DNA from 2 places in the Lactococcus sp. KTH0-1S genome. Region 1 is predicted to be linked to the other one. Evidence: riboswitches for the same ligand, from Rfam matches in the RefSeq annotation. Region 1 holds a riboswitch; the other holds the start of a gene.

What was found. A riboswitch is a leader RNA that binds a small molecule or an ion and turns the genes downstream of it on or off. The one in region 1 is predicted to bind thiamine pyrophosphate.
Region 2: another riboswitch for thiamine pyrophosphate. It lies ahead of thiM (hydroxyethylthiazole kinase); the one in region 1 lies ahead of thiT (energy-coupled thiamine transporter ThiT).

The regions. Positions count from the first base shown of each region.
Region 1 is NZ_CP195165.1:302,486-312,869, forward strand. Features, by position in the region: gene ACRYLU_RS01550 (PadR family transcriptional regulator) at 1-343, shown strand, start outside; gene lmrC (multidrug efflux ABC transporter LmrCD subunit C) at 651-2,372, shown strand; gene lmrD (multidrug efflux ABC transporter LmrCD subunit D) at 2,376-4,370, shown strand; gene ACRYLU_RS01565 (UDP-N-acetylglucosamine 1-carboxyvinyltransferase) at 4,547-5,812, shown strand; gene ACRYLU_RS01570 (YdbC family protein) at 5,858-6,076, shown strand; gene ACRYLU_RS01575 (DUF3397 domain-containing protein) at 6,103-6,459, opposite strand; gene ACRYLU_RS01580 (biotin transporter BioY) at 6,483-7,031, opposite strand; gene ACRYLU_RS01585 (aminoacyl-tRNA deacylase) at 7,142-7,618, opposite strand; gene thiT (energy-coupled thiamine transporter ThiT) at 7,711-8,259, opposite strand; TPP riboswitch at 8,306-8,405, opposite strand; gene ACRYLU_RS01595 (MetQ/NlpA family ABC transporter substrate-binding protein) at 8,988-9,848, shown strand; gene ACRYLU_RS01600 (MetQ/NlpA family ABC transporter substrate-binding protein) at 9,992-10,384, shown strand, end outside.
Region 2 is NZ_CP195165.1:1,250,163-1,260,546, forward strand. Features, by position in the region: gene dltD (D-alanyl-lipoteichoic acid biosynthesis protein DltD) at 1-21, opposite strand, end outside; gene dltC (D-alanine--poly(phosphoribitol) ligase subunit DltC) at 11-250, opposite strand; gene dltB (D-alanyl-lipoteichoic acid biosynthesis protein DltB) at 293-1,516, opposite strand; gene dltA (D-alanine--poly(phosphoribitol) ligase subunit DltA) at 1,516-3,015, opposite strand; gene dltX (teichoic acid D-Ala incorporation-associated protein DltX) at 3,040-3,171, opposite strand; gene thiE (thiamine phosphate synthase) at 3,352-4,008, opposite strand; gene thiD (bifunctional hydroxymethylpyrimidine kinase/phosphomethylpyrimidine kinase) at 3,998-4,801, opposite strand; gene thiM (hydroxyethylthiazole kinase) at 4,815-5,567, opposite strand; TPP riboswitch at 5,648-5,750, opposite strand; gene ACRYLU_RS06165 (glycosyltransferase family protein) at 5,852-8,326, opposite strand; gene wecB (non-hydrolyzing UDP-N-acetylglucosamine 2-epimerase) at 8,316-9,404, opposite strand; gene ACRYLU_RS06175 (hypothetical protein) at 9,930-10,384, shown strand, end outside.

The DNA of each region.
Region 1 (10,384 bases):
AATACCAAAGGAAATGTTACGCGCCCAAACCAATGTCATTTTGCTCAATGTCTTAAAACAAGGGGATAATTATGTTTATGGCATTATCAAGCAAGTCAAGGAAGCATCAAATGGAGAAATGGAGCTTAATGAAGCCACGCTCTATACAATCTTTAAACGACTTGAAAAGGATGGGATTATCAGTTCTTATTGGGGAGACGAAAGCCAAGGGGGCCGTCGTAAATATTACCGCTTGACAGAAATTGGTCATGAAAATATGCGACTTGCTTTTGAATCTTGGTCTAGAGTCGATGAAATTATTGAAAATTTAGAAGCAAATAAAAAAGATGAATCTAATAAATAATTTCCAATTAAAATTTAAGTTACTAAATAAGGGATGAAGGTAAAAAATATTCGTCGCAAATTGTTGACTTAAACTTTGAAAAGCGTTACAATATTTTTGTTAGTTTATCTTTTTTGAAACTAACTATTGTAATATTTAACAGCATTAACAATTAATGCTTGTTTACTAAAAAAAATAATGTTATAATTATTTTCTCAAAAAATTTATTGAAATCATTTTGAAGTAAAATGAAATTGAAAATTCAATTTAATGTAAACTTATTTACATTATTACTCTAGAAAGGAATTTTATGATTTTCAAATCAATCATGAAGCATAAATGGGTTGCCTTATTCTCAATCTTTTCAACCTTTGTTTATGCAGGAGTACAGCTTTACCAGCCCCAAATCATGAAACGAATTATGACCGTAATGTCATCAACAACTTATAGCCGTCATCAAATGGCTGACAAGGTTTCAGGATATGGAGTTGAGCTTTTAATTGTTGCTGGGATAGGAATAATTTTTGCCATCTTTAGTACACTTTCAGCCGCACGAATTGCCCAAGAAATTGGAGCAGACGTTCGTGAAGCGACTTACAAAAAAATCAATACATTTTCTTATGAAAATGTTGAAAAGTTCAATGCAGGAAACCTTGTTGTTCGGATGACAAATGACGTCACACAAGTTCAAAACTTGATGATGATGGTTTTCCAAATTTTGATGCGGATTCCAGTCCTTTTGATTGGTGCGGTTGTTCTTTCTATCACAACTCTTCCAAGATTATGGTGGATTACAGTTCTTTTAATTGTTTTAATCGTATTAGTCACAGCCGTTTTAATGGGACGCATGGGTCCTCACTTTATGGCTTTCCAAAAATTGATGGACCGTATTAATGCCATTGCTAAACAAAACTTGCGTGGTTCACGTGTCGTTAAATCATTCGTTCAAGAAAAAAATCAAATTAAAGATTTTGATGAAACTTCTGATGAACTTTACGATCATAACTGGGCAGTAGGAAAACTCTTCTCAGCAATGATTCCACTCTTTACTGTAATTGCTCAAGGAGCAATTTGGCTTGCTATTTACTTTGTTTCAACTTTTGTAACAGAGTCAACAACAGTTGCCCAAGATAGTATTGGTGGGATTGCTACATTCATGACTTATATGGGAATGATTATGTTTGCCATTATCATGGGTGGTATGATTTCAATGTTTGCTTCACGTGGTATGGTATCAATTGGACGTATTAATGAAGTGTTAAATACTGATCCAGCCATGAAATTTGATGAAAATGCTAAAGACGAAGTTCTTTCAGGTTCTGTCAAATTTGACCATGTGTCATTCTCTTATCCTAATGATGAAGAACCAACGCTTAAAGATATTAGCTTTGAAGTAGAACCTGGTCAAATGGTTGGGATTGTCGGAGCGACTGGTGCTGGTAAATCTACATTGGCACAATTGATTCCAAGACTCTTTGACCCAACAGAAGGTACCGTTTCAGTTGGTGGAAAAGATCTTAAAACAGTTAGTCGTGGAACATTGAAGAAAAATATTTCTATTGTTCTTCAAAAGGCCATTCTCTTCTCAGGAACAATTGCTGGAAATATTAAACAGGGGAAAGCCGATGCAACTGATGAAGAAATGACTCGTGCTGCACGCATTTCCCAAGCCGCAGAATTTATTACAACTAAAGATGGTCAATATGATTCTGAAGTTGAAGAACGCGGAAATAACTTCTCAGGTGGTCAAAAGCAAAGACTTTCAATCACACGTGGAGTTGTTAAAAATCCAAATGTCTTAATTTTAGATGACTCAACATCAGCCCTTGATGCTAAATCTGAAAAACTTGTTCAAGAAGCTTTGAATAAAGACCTTAAAGACACAACCACAATTATTATTGCTCAAAAGATTTCATCAGTGGTTCATGCAGATAATATTTTGGTTCTTGACCAAGGAAAACTTGTTGGTCAAGGAACTCACCAAGAATTAGTTGCTGAGAATAAAATTTACCAAGAAATCTACAACACACAGAAAGCACAGGAGGACTAAGACATGGAAAATACCAAATCACCAAGAAAAATGTCTGACACCACACGTGCCATCCGATTTTTTTACCTCTATCTGAAAAGATATAAACTCCAATTTGCTGTAATTATGATTTTCATCATTTTAGCAACTTGGTTACAGGTTGTTTCTCCATCACTTTTGGGGGATGCCATCACTAATTTGACTAAATATGTGACTGACTTCTTTACACATCAACATGCTGGTCAATCCCAAGATGCACTACAACAAATTGCTCAACAATTAAGCCAACAAATGCACCAAACAGTAGATTGGCACAATGTTCCTGAAGTTGTGAAATCTTTGCCACAAGCAGCACAAGACCAAATCACTGCTAATCTTCCTAAAGGAACAACTTTAGAAACACTTAAAACAGTGGCAACTTCACATGCAGCCAGCACTTCTACATTCATGAAAGGAATGTGGCAATTGCTTGCAGTCTATGTAGCAACAGGTGTATCAATGTTGATTTATACCTTGCTCTTTAGCCGTATCGTTGCTCATTCAACAAATCGCATGCGTAAAGGTTTGTTTGGTAAACTTGAACGTTTGACAATTTCATATTTTGACCGTCATCAAGATGGTGATATCCTTGCTCGTTTCACATCTGACTTGGATAACATTCAAAATACTTTAAACCAAGCACTCGTTTCAGTAATTTCAAATGCTGCGGTCTTTGTGGGTGTCATTATCCAGATTTTCAATAAAGATGTGACATTTGCTTGGTTGACAGTTGCCGCTTCTCCAGTTGCCATTTTATCTGCTGTTATTATCATTCGTCAATCGAAAAAAGCAACAGACAAACAACAAGAAGAAGTCTCACAACTTAACGCCTATATGGATGAAAAAATCTCTGGGCAAAAAGCAATTATCGTTGAAGGTTTACAAGAAGATTCTATTAATGGATTCTTGGAACATAACGAAAATGTTAAAAAACGTACCTTTGCTGCTCAAGCATGGTCTGGTATGATTTTCCCATTGATGAATGGTTTCCAACTTTTATCAATTGCCATTGTTATCTTTGGTGGAACGGCCTATGTTCTTAACGATGATAGCATGTCAATTGCCACAGGTTTAGGGCTTTTGGTTGCCTTTGTTCAATACGTTCAAAGTTACTACAACCCAATCATGCAAATTTCATCAAACTTTGGTCAGCTTCAACTTGCCATCACAGGGGCAACTCGTCTGAATGTCATGTTTGATGAACCAGAAGAAGTTCGTCCTGAAAATGGTAAGAAATTTGATACGATTAAAGACGGAATTCAAATCGAAAATCTTGATTTTGAATATCTTCCAGGAAAACCAGTCCTCAAAAAAGTTAATATTGATGTTAAAAAAGGACAAATGGTTGCCCTCGTTGGTCCGACTGGTTCAGGTAAAACAACAGTTATGAACTTGATGAACCGTTTCTACGATGTTAATGGTGGAGCGATTAAATTCGATGGAACTGATATTCGTGAATTTGATTTAGATAGCTTACGTTCCAATGTCGGAATTGTTTTGCAAGAGTCTGTTCTCTTTGATGGAACGATTGCTGATAATATCAAGTTTGGTAAACCAAATGCTACTCAAGAAGAAATTGAAACAGTGGCTAAGACAACTCACATTCATGATTTCATTGATAGCTTGCCTGACAAGTACGAAACACATGTTTCGGATGATGAATCAGTCTTCTCAGTTGGTCAAAAACAACAAATTTCTATCGCACGTACCATTTTGACAAATCCAGAACTTTTGATTTTGGATGAAGCAACTTCAAATGTGGATACAGTAACTGAACAACAAATTCAATGGGCGATGGAAGCTGCTATTGCTGGTCGTACTTCATTCGTTATTGCTCACCGTTTGAAAACAATTCTTAATGCAGATAAGATTGTTGTTCTTAAAGATGGTGAAGTTATCGAAGAAGGAAATCACCATGAACTCGTTGCTCAAGGTGGCTTCTACTCTGAACTTTATCACAATCAATTTGTTTTTGAATAAGAGATTATTCAGTTAAGCAATGGAAAATAAAATCACAGTTAAAATTTTAGCTGTGATTTTTTATTTAGATAAAAAAGTCTATGAAAAACTACTATAAAATGTTAAAATAGAGAGCGGTTCTTAAAAATATAATTTTTTTAAGACAATAAAAATGTGAAAAGTGATTTTGAAATAATATGAAAAAAATAGTAATTAATGGTGGGAAGCGTATTTCAGGAACCATCCCAATTTCTGGCGCAAAAAATTCAGTAGTCGCTTTGATTCCAGCAACTATCTTAGCTAACGATGTTGTAACGCTTGAAGGAGTTCCAGATATTTCTGATGTCGCAAGTTTAGTCGAAATCATGGAAATCATGGGAGCAAAAATTGAACGAAATCTTGAAGAAGGACGACTTGTGATTGATACACGCAGTGTTGTTTCTCGTCCCCTTCCTTATGGAAAAATCAACTCTTTACGTGCTTCTTATTATTTCAATGGGGCACTTTTGGGACGTTTTGGTCAGGCAACAGTAGGCTTGCCTGGTGGCTGTGATTTAGGCCCTCGTCCAACGGATTTACATGATAAAGCCTTTAAAGCTCTAGGGGCTAAGAAGATTCAAGAAGAAGAAGCTGAGCACTTAGAAGTAATTGGTGATTCATTAGTTGGAACAACCATTTATATGGATGTTGTTTCCGTTGGGGCAACAATTAATACAATGCTTGCTGCTAGTCGTGCAAAAGGTTTAACTATCATTGAAAATGCTGCCCGTGAACCTGAGATTATTGATGTGGCGACACTTCTAAATAATATGGGCGCACAAGTTCGAGGAGCTGGAACTGACATTATCCGCATTACTGGAGTGGATGAAATGCATGGAGCTCAACATACAGTGATTCCTGACCGTATTGAAGCAGGAACTTATCTTGCCTTAGCTGCTGCTATGGGAGATGGTGTCATCATTGAAAATGTTATTTATGAACACTTGGAATCTTTCATTGCTAAACTTGAAGAAATGGGTGTAGGTTTGACCATTCGTGAAGATAGTATTGAAGTTCATAAATCAGAAAATCTAAAGTCAGTCAATATTACTTCTGTTCCTTACCCAGGGTTTGCGACGGATTTGCAACAACCAATTACACCACTTTTATTGAAAGCAAAAGGTCGTGGTTCAATTGTTGATACGATTTATCAAAAACGTGTCAATCATGTCCCTGAATTAGCTCGTATGGGTGCTAATATTTCTGTTTTAGACGATCGAATTATTTATGACGCTCCTAATGAATTAACTGGTAGTTGTGTTCAAGCAACTGACTTACGTGCTGGTGCGGCTTTGGTTACTGCTGGAATTATTGCCAGTGGAACTACAAAAATCTCTAATATTGAGTTTATCCTACGTGGTTATGACCACATCATTGAAAAATTGACTGCTGTTGGTGTAGATATTCAATTGATTGAAGAGTGACAAAAGTGATTTATTTTCGTATAGACTAATGAGAAAGGAAATAAGATGGCTGATAAATTAAAATTTGAAATCATTGAAGAATTGATTGTTCTCTCTGAAAATGCAAAAGGTTGGCGTAAAGAATTAAATCGTGTTTCTTGGAATGATGCTGAACCTAAATATGACATTCGTACTTGGTCACCTGACCATGAAAAAATGGGTAAAGGAATTACTTTATCTGAAGAAGAATTTGGTGTTCTCTTAAAAGAATTAGGAAATAAATAAAAGCCCTGAGATTTCAGGGCTTTTTTTTAATGGGTAAATGTTATCACAATAAGGATAAGATAAATAATCAAAGTAATAAAGAAGGTCAAGCGCCACCAGAGTTTTAAAAAGCGACGATAGGTAAATTGTTTATAATAAAGCAAATCAAGCAACAACAAAACAAGCGCTAAGCCAGAAATGATTAGCAGGTAGTATGGAATGATGCTGATACTTGTAACATTTTTAGAAAAAATTTGCATCCCTAAGATGAGAAATATTGTAAAAACATCTGGAATTTTTAGTTTGCGATTGGTTAAGTGACGAAGTCTAAAAAACTTGAAAATGAAAACCAATGCAATAAAGACAATAAGGGGATAAAGCGCCATAAGTACTTTTATAAACATAGACTAATTGTATCGGTTTTGCCTTAGTTTGTAAAGTATTTATTTGTGTGAGAAAGTGCACGAATAAGTGCTAAGCCAAAGAGAGTGACAAGGACAGCTTTAATAATTTCAACAATGACAAATGGTGTGAATCCAAGCTTTAAGGCCAATGACCAGTCGACATTGATAAAAAATTTGAGCCACAATGTTCCGATAACTAACATAAGCAGGTGTCCTACAATATTTATGATAAAAGCAGGGATGGTCTTATAATTAATTTGATGAAGGCCAAAAGAAATAAGGGTTCCCATTATTAAAAAGGCAATTAGAAAACCACCTGTTGGACCAAAAAGAACCGCAATTCCTGATGTCCCTCCAGTGAATACGGGAATTCCAATAAATCCTAACAGGAGATAGAGTAAGATAGCAAAAAAAGTTTCACGCGCTTTTAGTACTGTGGCAACAAGTCCTACGGCAAGTGTTTGTAAGGTGACGGGCACAATACCAATTGGGATAGACAGAGGAGATAGAACCGCAATAATTGCTGCACCAAGAGCAATTAGGGTTAAAGAATATAATTTTGTATTTTGCATTAAGAATCCTTTGTTTTATGTATAAAATAAAATATACTAAAAAAGAAGAATTTTTGCAAACTCTTGCTCTAATAAACAAAAAATTACTGACAGAAATTCTGTCAGTAATTTTATTCTCTAATTTCGACAAATTGAGCATGAACAAAGTCAGCAAGGACTTTAGGAGCGATTTTTATGCTACGCCCAACTTCGCCAGCTGAACAAACGATAAAGTCGTGCTCTAAGGCAATAGAATCAATAAAAATTGGGAATTTTTTATTTTGCCAAATCCCCACAGGATTATTTGCACCGTGAATATAACCTGTCGTTTTTTGCAAGTCTTTTTGAGGAATCATGCTTACTTTTTTATTGCCCGAAACTTTGGCCAATTTTTTTTCTGATAAATGCTCTGTCAGTGGAAGAATGCCAATGACAGGGCCAGTTTTATCGCCGATTAGTGCTAGTGTTTTATAAATATCACTGCGACTGATATCCTCAGGGAGGCTATTACTTTCTAAAGCGTTAATAGCAAGTCCAGTATGCTCAATTTTTGCCTTATCAAGAATTTGTTCTACAAGTGTTTTCTTTAATTTTTGCTTTTTAGACATAGCTTTATTATAGAAGAATTTGTGCTGACTGACAAGATAAAGTAATTTTACTGACAGATTTTATTTTTTGTAAAAGTTACTGACAGATTTTATTAGTAATTGCTATAAATGAAAAGTTTAGGGAATTTTTTGACGAAAATGATCAAAATGACAAATGCAGCAATAGCCGTTAAGATTCCGCTGATTCCATTGACGGCAAGAGAATAAGCCACGGCTCCCCAACCTTTCCAAGCGTATTGGCTCCAGAAAATGATTCCGGCAATAAAATGGAAGAAGTATTTAAGAAGAACAGCAACAAAAGTTCCCAAAAGAACTGGTGCAAGTTTTAGAGGGGCTGTTTTTTGGCGGAAAAGTCCAGCAATTCCAAGTGAAACAGGGGCGATGAGATATTCAAGAAAAGCTTGAGACAAGGTTAAAATATAAGCGTGTCCAGTAATCATTGACAGAATTCCCCAGATTAATCCACCGACAAGTCCAGCTGTTAGGCCGCGACGAAAACTGAGAATAAGAATTGGGATACAGGCGATTTCAACAATAATCCAGCCATAAACAGTATTTGGAATAAGACTAATGATGAAGGCGAGGGCCGCCATGAAGGCAATTTCCGTTAACAAACGGACATTGAACTTAGAATTAGACATAAAAAAACTCCTTTTTGATGCGCACAAAAGGAGGGTTAGAAATTAGACATTTGTCTTAACACATTCCTACGCTGGCATTACCCAGATCAGGTCAGATGGTATTTCTCGCTACTGACAGTTTTGTCAATAGACCCATTGTGCAAATATTTATTTTTACTCATTAAGTTTAGCACATTTTAAGTTGAAAAGCATTTTTTTAAGATTGTTAATCTATTTTATAAATTAAACTTAAAAAATATTTAAGGCAACATAAAAAATCAATAATTCAAAAAAAACGAAAGTCTGTTAGAATAAGTCTATACACAAATTCGGACAAAATAAAAGCGGTCGAGTAAGTAATTGTGAAGGTCAGCACAGAGAGCTTGTAGCGGTGAGAGCAAGCCTGAGTGAAGCAATGAAAATGGCTTGATAAGCGTAGCAAGAGTGAGGTTTAACTAAGCTCTTGACGGAATGGTTCTCGTTATTGAACTTGAAAGTTGCCTTTGGGACCTGAAAATTTTCAGTGAACTAAAAAGTGCTTAAATCAAGAATGGTACCACGATATAGCTCGTTTCTTTATATGAAATGAGCTATTTTTATTTAGCATGAGCGCTTTATCTTGAAGAATTTGTTTAGATTTAGAAAAATTAACAGGTGCACGGTTAATTTTTCTAATAGATGTAAAAAGTTTATCAAAAGGGGAATAATTGATTTTGAAAAATAAATCAATTAGAAAAAAGGGAGAAGAAATGAATCCAAGAAACAGAAATATTTTAATTGTCGTTATTGTTGTTGTAATTGTTGCTATCGCTGCATTTTTCGGTTTTAATCATAAATCTGGTGGAAGTAAAACGGCAAATAAAACTGTGAATATTGGAATAATGACAGGAACAAAAGAAGATGATGCCATTTGGTCAACTGTTTCTAAAACAGCTAAAGATAAATATGGAATTACTTTAAAATTCACTCATTTTACAGATTATACACAACCAAATACAGCTTTGAAAAACGGCGATATTGATTTGAATGCCTTCCAACATTATGCTTTCTTGAATGCTTGGAATAAAGCTAATGACGGTGATTTGAAAGCAATTGGTAATACAACAATTTCACCCATTCGCCTTTATTCTAAAAAAATTACTTCATTGAGCCAAATTAAATCAGGAGATACAATTGCAGTACCTAATGACGCTTCAAATGAAAGTCGCGCACTTTATGTCTTGAAGAATGCTGGTTTGATTGGCCTTTCTGTCTCAGGTGACACACTTGCAACGGTTAAAGATATTAATTCAAATCCAAAAAATTTGGTCATTAAAGAATTAGATGCGGCACAAACACCGCGTGCGCTTGATTCAATTACAGCGGCAGTAATTAATGACGATTTTGCAACAACAGCAAAATTAACGGTTGAAGAGTCTATTTATACTGAACCTGTAAACAAAGATAGCGAGCAGTGGATTAATATTATCGTTGCAAATAAAAAAGATGCTAATAACAAAATTTATAAAGAAGTTGTCAAAGCCTACCAAACTGAAGCAACGAAAAAAGCAATTGAGAAAGCTTATCCTGATAAGAGAAAAATTGCTGCTTGGGGATTAAAACTCGACTAAGTAATTTCGTTAAAAAGTAACGGTTAGGTGAAAACTTTGGAAATTTCTACTTTAGAAATTTCTGCCTTAGGGCTAATAAATTTTACTGACAGAAGACTCAAACTGATTACGAACGGTTTGGTCAGTAGAAATTGGAGAAGATTATGAATCCTAGAAATCGTAATATAATTATTGGAATAATTGTTGTTGTTATTGTAGCTATTGCTGCATTTATCGGCTTTGGTCAAAAATCTCAAGCAAATAAAACGGTAAATAAAACAGTGAAAATTGGGATAATGACAGGAACAAAAGAAGATGACAGCATTTGGCAAACGGTATCTAAAACTGCTAAAGATAAATATGGAATTACTTTGAAATTTACACACTTTACGGATTATACTCAGCCAAATACAGCATTGAAAAATGGCGATATTGACTTAAATGCCTTTCAACATTATGCTTTTTTAAAAGCATGGAATAAAGCAAATAATGGCAATTTAGTGGCGATTGGGGATACAGTGATTTCGCCAATCAGTGTTTACTCAAAACAACTCAAA
Region 2 (10,384 bases), 950 kb from region 1:
TCTAAAAATTTTAATTTTCATCCTTTTTTTCCTGAACGCGTGCTGCTATTTTATTTGCTGTATTCCAATCTTCACGGTCCATTTCTGATGGTGGAAGACTGATATCAAAAGCGCCTTCTAATTCAACAATGAGCATGATGGCTCTCATTGAATCAAGAATTCCTTCTTCAAATAAATCCATGTCTAAGTCTTCACGGAATTCGTCTGTGCCTGATACGGTTTCGATAATATCAAAAATTTGTTCTTTCATTTTGTTTCTCCTAATGTTTTTTTATGATATGCCTAACGCCTTTTAGAAGTTAGGAAGTGGGAAATGTGGATCTATGCAGTGCATAATGATGTGATTTGGTATTCCTGAGAAAATAAGGAAACTGATAAATACTAGATTAAATGTAATGAAAATACTTATGGCACTTGTCCATTTATTATCTGGAATTTTCCAGTTTTTACGTTTCTTCAGACGTTTCCATGCGTCATACCCAATCATTAACATGGCGTGGTAGAAACCATAAAGGATGTAATACCAAGTTAAACCATGCCAGAATCCCATGAGTAACATATTTGCGAGGTAACCAATATTTGAGATGGTTACCATATTTTTAGACCATTTTTTAACCATGAATGTTTTCACTAATCTCATGAATACAAAGTCACGGAACCAAAAACTCAAGGTCATGTGCCATCTTTGCCAAAAATCATGAATATTTTTTGCTAAGAAGGGTTTGTTAAAGTTATGTGGGAGGTCATATCCCATTAAATTGCTGACACCAATGGCAAAGAGCGAGTAGCCAGCAAAATCAAAGAATAGATAGAGTCCGTAAGCATACATTGATGATGAAACATTCAAAAAGCTTGGGTGTATCGTTGCAGAGATTGCAATACCATGTAGCCAATATTGGTCAATCAAGTATCCGATGATAAATTTATAAAGGAAACCTTGGAAAATTCTAAAGACTCCTTTATTTAATAAATCAAGGTATTTTTCAGTGACAACTGGCGCTTTTAGTTCTTTAACAAAACGTCGGAAGCGGTCAATTGGTCCTGATGAAATCGTTGGATAAAAATAGAGGAAATATAGAAATTCTTTAAGAGGAACGGCTTTAATAAGTCCGTCTCGTATTTCCATAATCATGGCTACTGTCTTAAAACTGATGTAAGAGATTCCTAAGAATCCAAGAATTGAACCTGGTCCAGGTCCTGGATTGAACAGAGGATGCACTTTGACAATCACTAATGGCAAAATAGAGAGCAGAACGATGAGGTAGAAAACAAAACTCTGATTCTTATTTTGTTTTACTCGATACCACTCATAGAATTTTACAATGATAGTCTGGAAGACTCCGAAGCCGATTAATGCCCAAATTGTCACTGTTCCCGAAAATGTCAGCCAAAGAAAAGCGATGGTCAATAGGACTTGATACCACATGAGCTTTTTGCCCAGAAGCTGGGCAATAACGATAGGAATTAAAGCAAGTCCTAAAATCACGAAGTAAAAGGGTGTGGAATAGGGTTGCACTAGTTGTCACCTCGCTCTTTTTGGGCGAGTGCCTTACGGTCAACTTTGCCATTTTGATTCAATGGGAACTTTTTAAGATAAACAAACTTAGTTGGCATCATGTAATCCATAATTGTTTTTGAAAGTTCAGCTTTGAGTTCTTTTGTGAAGGCGCGTTCGGCTGCACGGTCTTCAAATGTTTTTTCTGTTTCTAAATAAGCGATTAATGCGGTGACTTTATGCTGGTCATTCGTTTTCGGTAAGACTACCGCTTTTTCAATCTCTCTTAAGTTCTGAATATTGGCTTCAATATCTTGAAGTTCAATACGGAATCCGTTAAATTTAACTTGAAAATCAATTCGCCCTTGGTAACGAAGCATTCCGTCAGTGGCAATTGAACCGGCATCTCCTGTATGATAAGCGGGTTTTCCGTCCACTGTGAAAAAGGCTTGCTCAGTTTTTTCTGGATTTTCAAAGTAACCTTTGGCTACCGAATCACCAACAATGATGATTTCCTTATCCATAATTTTTAAGTCAACACCTGGTTTGGCAAAACCAATTGGGACACGGTCATTTTCTGTCAGTAATTCTTTCGTGATTTTTACTGACGAAATAGCTCCAGTCGCTTCTGTTGGACCATAGGTATTGTATATATTTGCTGACGGAAAAGCTGTCAGTAATTTTTCTGCTGTTTTCTTTGTTAATTCTTCACCGCAGAAAATAAATTGAACTAATTGAGGGTGTTCTTTCTCAGTGAACGAAGGGTCCAATAAGCAAATATCAACAAATGATGGTGTTGAAATCCAAGTATTAATGACCGTTTTGTTCAAACGTTCAAAAAGTAATTTGAAGTTGGTTGTTTCATCACGTGAGAGTGAAATTAATGTTCCGCCAGTTGTAAGACTTGGGTACAAACTGAAAATTGATAAATCAAAGCTGTAAAGGGCTTGTGACAAGATCTGATTATTTTCAATTTTCATAAAATCATTGTTCATCCAATTGGTGAAAGTCACAAGATTATCATGACTGACTTCAACACCTTTTGGTACTCCTGTTGTTCCAGAAGTATAAATAATATAATTGCTGTCATCTCCAGAAACTGCTTTAGAAAAATCAAGTGCTGGAAGTTTGTCAGTCAAAATCTGGTCAGTAAGTTCAAGAGAAATTCTGTCAGTAAAAAGTGCTTCAAAATCTGCTGACAGCTCAACTGTTGTGAGTACCGCCGCTGGTTTTGCCGCTGATTTAATCATTTCTGTCCGCTCAAATGGTGTGTGAGCATCAACAGGAATATAAGCGTGACCAGTTAAATTTGTCGCAAGCATGGCTGCTAAAGTGATAAAATCGTTTTTACCGAAAATCAAGATTGGACGCTGATTCAAATTACGTTCATTGATTTGTTCTGAAATATGTGAAACCGCGGTAAATAATTGACGGTAAGTAAATTTCTGCTCACGCTCGGCAAGTACGATAAGGTCTGGTTCATTTTTTGCAATTTCAAAAATTTGTTCTAATAATTTCATAATTAACTCCTTTGATAATTCTCTCTAAAATTCGTTATAGATAAAGTGCGCTCCGCCAGTATGACTGTAGGAATAAAGATAGAGCAGAATTAAAATAATTATAAAGTAAAATACTGTTTTAGCCAAAAATAGACGAATTTCTTTTTTCTTGTCCATTGGAACTCCTTTTAAATATAAAATAATAAGAGATTTTTAGAATGCTCAGTTAATCTCATATCATTTACGACTCTGATTATAACATTAATTGAACAAAAAAAACTTACATTTCTGTAAGTTTAAACTTTGTTTAGAAAAGAAAACGGGTTCATTTTTTATTTGTGTATTTTTAAGGGTACGTCAGTCTTTTTGCATAATTTTTTGCTTAATAATTTTAACCACTTTTTCAGGGTTTTCGGCCTCTGTCAACAAAGAAATTACTGCAACACCACCAAGTTTAGTTTCTGATAATTCTGTCAGTAAACTTTGAGTAATTCCACCAATTCCAACAGTGGGTAATTGATTATGCTCAAGCATTTTTCTTAAATGGTTAATCCCAATTGGTTCTGCTGCGTCGGACTTGCTATTCGTTGGATAAATTGGACCAATTCCCAAATAGTCAGCCCCACTCTTTTGTGCCCTTTCTAATTCCATGTCATTACTGACAGAAAGTCCTACCCACATTTCTTGGCCAATCAGCTCACGAATTTTACTGACAGAATCATCGTCTTGCCCGACATGAATCCCGTCAGCTGACAATTCGCATGCCAATTCAACATCATCATTCACAATAAAAGAAACAACCGCTTTCTGAGCTACTTCTTGTAGTCTTTTCGCTACTTCTAATCGTTGATTTTTATTTTTATAAATTGTTCCCTTATCACGAAATTGATAAACCGTTACTCCACTTTTTATGATTACAGAAATTTTATTGACTGAATCATCAATTGAAAGTTTTGGAAAATCTTGTGGGCCAGCAATAAAATACGCTCTCAGGTCTAAAATTTTATTTTTCATTAATTGTCACCCAATGGTTCAACGGTCCATGACCGTGACCAACATTAATTGTTTGTGAAATAGCTTCAGTAATAAATAATTTAGCTTTTGGCATCACTTCTTTTAAATCATCTCCTAAAGCTAAATGAGCTGTAATATAAGAAGAAAGTGTATCTCCGGTTCCGTGTGTCCTTTCTGTCAGTAATCTTTTAGAGTCATAAGTACTGACAGAACCATCTGTCATCAATAAATAATCTCTGACCAGTTCTCCATTACCATGTCCCCCTTTAATCAGCACATTTTTAGCACCTAACTTTTGAATATCATGAAGGGCTTTTAAAATTTCCTTTTCGTCAGTAATTTTATAGCCACACATAACCTCTGCCTCTTCCAAATTGGGAGTGACCAATTCTGCTAAAGGTAACAATTCATTTTTTATCAAATCAATGGCTTCTCTTGTCAAAAGAATTGCCCCGCCTTTAGCCACCATTACCGGATCAACCAGCAAATGCTTCGGTTTATATTTTTTCAAGCCTTGAATTACCGCTTCAACTTGAGCAGTATCAAAAAGTGCCCCCGTTTTAGCTGCCGAAATTTCCAAATCAGAAAATACTGAGTCAAATTGAGCCAAAATAAAAGCCTTATTTGTCGGTAAAATTTCTTGTACCCCATAGGTATTTTGCGCTGTCAACCCTGTCACAATCGTTGCCGAATATACTTTTTGATTATGAAAAGTTTTCAGGTCGGCATTTATACCAGCCCCACCAGAAGAATCAATTCCAGCGATTGTCACAACTTGAGAAACATCAATCATTTCTTTTTCTCCCTTACATAACCTCTTGCGTCGCTTGATAAATTTTATCAAGAAGACGATTCACAAAATTTCCTGGTAGATTTTCTACTTGCTCAGTAGCTTTCACACCAGATTCACCGAAGAATTCTGTCGCTTCATGAGCGGCCTTAAATAAATCATCAGATACGGCCGCAAAAGTTCCAACAATTGCTGACAACATATCCCCACAGCCAACATTAATTTTGAAAAATGGACTATCAGTTTCAACAAATAATTCCTCAAACCCATTAGAAATAACATCAACTTTTCCAGTTTGAACAATGACTGCACCTGTTTTTTGAGCAGCAACTCGCGCGTGCTCAACTCCTAAATTTGACTCAAGTGCATCAATTCCTTTGTTCAAGCTCTCTTTATCAGCAAACCAAGCAATTTCTGCTGAATTCCCACGAATGATATCAAATTTCACCTCTTGCATTAATCTTTTGACAAAATTTGCTCTAAAAGGGACATTGACAGCAACTGGGTCCAAAATTAAGGGTTTGTGCTTTTGATTTGCTAACTGACAAATAGTCAGAAAAAGCGGATAATCCTTTTCTGAAATGGTACCAATATTAACCACTACAGCATCTGCAATTTCAACTAAAGTTTCACTTTCTGAAATTTCTGCAGTCATTAATGGTGAACCACCAGCAAAACTAATCGCATCTGCAACTCTTTGTGGAGTTACAAAATTCGCTAAATTTAAGATAAGTGGTTGTTTTTCTTGAATCTTTTCTAAAATTGGCATCAAAAAACTCCTTTATAGACACAAGGAGGGCTCTAGTATGATAAGAAAGTAAGCTAAAAGATTTTCATAAAGAAAATACAATTAAAACTCGGACACATTCTTACGCAGGTCTTAACCTGTTCAAGTCTGATGGTCTTTCTCAACCGGTAATTTTAGTTTTTACCAGTACCCATTGTGTGATAGATTTATTTTTAAAACTACAACTACTCTAACATATTTAAACTAAAAAAACTAATTTCGCAAATCTACAAAAGAAAAAACCTAGCCCAAAAGGCAGGTTTTTCTTATTTTTTATGCTCATCAATATGAGGGTCAACACTTTCTTCTTGACGATTAGTTTTTACCCAATCATTTTTAGAGTTGAAATATCGAATGGCTGACTGCGGATAAATTTGAGTTAAAATAAGTAGAAATTTCGTCAGATTAACCGTATCTTTCACTAGATCCCACACCCTTGTTTTTTCTTGAGATTTTCCTTTGTTATAAAGAATAGCCCATACAAAATTCACAAAGATAATATAAATTGACATCACGATAAAAAGCACAACAACAATTTTAAGTGATTGAGTAATCCCTGATAGGATAGCAGAATTAACAATCATAATCAGTGTATAAATTACAATGATATATTCAATTCCCATTAGCCAAGGTTTCAGTAGGGTCATCAATAATTCAAACTTCTGTTTATTCTGCAATTTTTTTGACCGAATCGTCGGCAAAATATATTTTGAAGATTGAATATTTCCCTGTGCCCACCGCACTCGTTGTTTAACCAAAGCCTCATTATCATTGATAATCCCTGTTTGTTCAATGTAAATATCATCGAATTGAGCATTTTTAACTTCAATATCTGACAGAAAGAGACGAGTTGATAAATCAAAATCTTCAACAAGTGAATCTGTCCAAGGCTCTTCATTCAATGCCTGAAGAGTACTTAATTTACAGAACTGCCCATTTCCACCAAAAGCAACTGTATTGGTCAAAGTCCGAAACATCTGTGTCGCATTGATAATTTCAGAAAATTCCAAGTCTTGTGAAGCATCTTTAAGCAAATTGGCAACACGAACCTTGGATTGTAAACCAGTAAGCTTAGCATCATGATTGAAAGCCATATTTACTTTTTCAAAATAATTGTTATCAAGTTTTGTATCGGCATCAATTATCGCAATAAGAACATCCTCCGGAGCAATTCCAGCTTCTTGAATTTGCTCACTAATTTGATAATAAGCCCAATTCAAAGCCGTCCCTTTTCCTTTTTGCGCATTAGGTTTAATACGTCTTAGAACATTCAATCGAGAATCTTGAATTTCAGAAATTTTTTCTAAGGTCCGATCATCACTTGCATCATCAATAACAGTCACTACCAAATTCTCATAATTATTTTTCAAAATACTTTTCAAAGTCGTTTGAATAACCGATTCTTCATTCAAACACGGAATCAAAACATAAATATGAAATTGTTTTTTTATTTTCTCATCTTTGAAATCTAATGCCGTTATCTTTTGTCTTTTATTGTATGAATACCATAAAATAACGACTTCTACCGTATAGTAAAGAAATACGAAAACTGAAAAAATAAAGAAAATATAATTGATACGGTCAAAAATATCAAAAACCAAATAACTTTGTTTCCAATAATGATATCTTACAATATATAAATAGAGGAAAGGCAAGCTTGAACCAATATATAGCAATATCTTGGTTCTTGGTCTGATAAATTTTTTCAAACCTGTATAGATTGTCAAAAGCATAATCACAACAACTTCAAAAATTTGTAGTGCAAAATAACTATTGAAGATTTTGTTATTAAAATGAATAAAATTAGTCGGTGGATTAAGAAGGAAAAGATAAGCATAAACTCCCAGAACAACCAGTATTAATACATAAATTGGTTTTAATGACAGTATCTTTTTCTTTGATTTTTCTCCCTTATATCCAATAACTAAAGCAAAAGCAATAATTGGTAGGACGAATTGAGAAAATACAGTCAATCCTTCTATCCAGTGAGCCAAAAAGACATTATAATTAAGCTCAATACTATTAAAGAAACCTTCTTGAGCAAAATTAAAGGTAATATTTACTTGAGTTCCTGAATAAACGATTAATGCAACGATGTAGACAACTAAGAGCACATAAACCGTGTATTTGATATTCTTTCCTAATTGTTTGGCATCAATCCCACTAAATTTACAAAAACTCAAATACATGATTGGCATAAATGGTACGATAAGATACCTGATATCCATATTACTGACAATCGAGAAATCAAACCCCTGATGTTCAACCAAGAATTTAATAATGAATTGAATCGTTATAATTGGCAATGTAAGAAACCACAAAGAAGCAATCAATGTTGCTAATTTATAAATTAACCTCTTCTTTGTTGAAACATAATAAGCTAAAGCACAACAAAGTAAAATGAAGAAAGCAATCAAAAATCGGAAGGAAAATAACTGCGGAACAGCATGTTCCCCACCTATGAGGTAAGTTAAGGAAACGATTAAGCGATTGGAACCATACATCAGGAAACCAAAGACACCGAGAATACTCAAATTTCTGACTGAATTCGGAATTTTTTCGCTATCCATAATGATAAAAAATGAGCTAAGCATCAATGGAGCCACAAAAAATAGAATGGTATAGAATTTTTCTCTAGATGTAAAATTTGATAAGCGAAAAATGAACTCAAAATTAAAAAGAAAGATAAAAATGAGACAAACAGACTGGAAAGACTTTAGATTAATTTTTTTATTTTTCATTTAGGATATTAATAATCTGTAAGGAAGTCGTACCATCACCATAAGGATTCTTACTCCCTGACATCCTTTCATATTTAGTCTTGTCTGTCAGTAAAGTCCGAGTCTCATTAACAATATTTTCTTTTGAAGTCCCCACAAGTTTTAAAGTACAAGCCAGTATACCTTCGGGTCTTTCAGTTGTATCACGTAAAACAAGCACTGGAATTCCTAAGAAAGCCGCTTCTTCTTGAATTCCACCAGAGTCAGTTAAAATCAACTCGGCATGACGCATCACATTATGAAAGTTAATTGTATCCAGCGGGTCAATGATTTTAATATTACTATGTTGCAGTAATTTTTGCGCTTTTTCACGAATGATTGGATTCATATGAATTGGATAAATGATTTTATGTGTTTCTTTAAATTCATCAGCAATCTCTGCAATTCCCTCAAAAATTTCTTCTAAATCACTCAAATTTTCACGACGGTGAGCTGTCACTAAAATCATTTTCTTGTCGGCTTGCCATGATAAAGCTTCATTCGTATAATCACCCTTTAAAGTATACTGAAACATATCTATAGCACTGTTCCCAACTACAAAAATCTGATTTTTTGGCTTACCTTCTTTTAAAAGATTTTCTTTCGTCATTTTTGTTGGTGTAAAATGATAATCAGCCATCAAACCAACAATTTGACGATTCATTTCTTCAGGAAATGGTGAAAATTTATTGTAAGTTCGCAAACCTGCTTCAATATGTGCCAACTTTATCTGATTAAAATAAGCAACCAAACTTCCAGCCAAAGTAGCTGCAGTATCACCATGAACTAAGATAACATCTGGTTGTTCCTTTTTAATAATTGGGTCAAGACCGCTAATTGATCCTGCCACAATTTCTGATAAACCAGAATATTTTTCCATGATTTTTAAATCGTAATCAACTTCCACAGAAAATTCATCTAAAAGTTCATTGAGCATTTCTTTGTGCTGCCCTGTGTTAACCAGAACAATTGGATTCCCTTGTCTTTTCGCTTCTTGAATTACCGGATAAACTTTAATAAATTCTGGTCTAGTTCCAAAAATAAATAGTAATTTTTTCATCTCCACCTCACTCATATATTATTATTAATTTTATTACCTATATGTAATATATCCATTAAATGTACATTATATACTACTTCATTTATATTCTAATAAATATTAGACTCAAGAGCAAATATATTGTATGAAATAAGATTAATTTAGAAACTATTAGCATACTAACCTATTATAAAAATACCAAAATCAAATAAATTTTGTAATTATTTGCTGACATTTATTGATTATATCTGACAAAAAATTTTTATTAGTACTTAATTCATCTTTTGTAGACAGTCATTGTCAAAAAAAAAAGAGATAAATTCTCTTTCTTTAAAATATATTCAATTGAAATTTTGTGAGTTTTGATTTATTTTTAAGTCTGAAAATACAAGATATTCTTTAATCTCAAAAAAAATTAACAATGAGCTCTTCACTTTAAAGATACACAAATCATTATCGATTATAATAAAAATATTATAAAATAAGATTATAGTTATATATCATGGTTTACTTTTTAATTTTTTAATGATGAGAAAGGAGTCTCCTATGAATACAAACAAGCAATCAACAACTTTTAACTATTATTTCAACATCACTGATAAAATGAAAAACTTTATTAAAAATAGTGGCACTAATCCATTTGTCGAGTTTGAAAATAGACAAGATTATCAGCCTATTTTCGATAATAAGCGACAAGTCGGATTGACAATCAATTCAGACACTAGTCAAACAGAACATGAAATTGCTAATTTTTCACTCACCTTACCAGGTTACCACTTTGAAGGTTGGAAAATTGTTCGCGATAGTCATTATGTGATCCCGCATAATATCTCCCGCGAGCAAGCTGCACTCTACGCTGGTGAAAATTCTGCCTTGCACAAAACAGGAATAAGCCCCGATTTCCTTTGGACTGCAGGTGATTATCTTCAAAATGTTGGTAAAGAATATGATATATATGCCCAGTGGACTCCTTTAGAATACGAAGTTCGCTATTCTTCTCG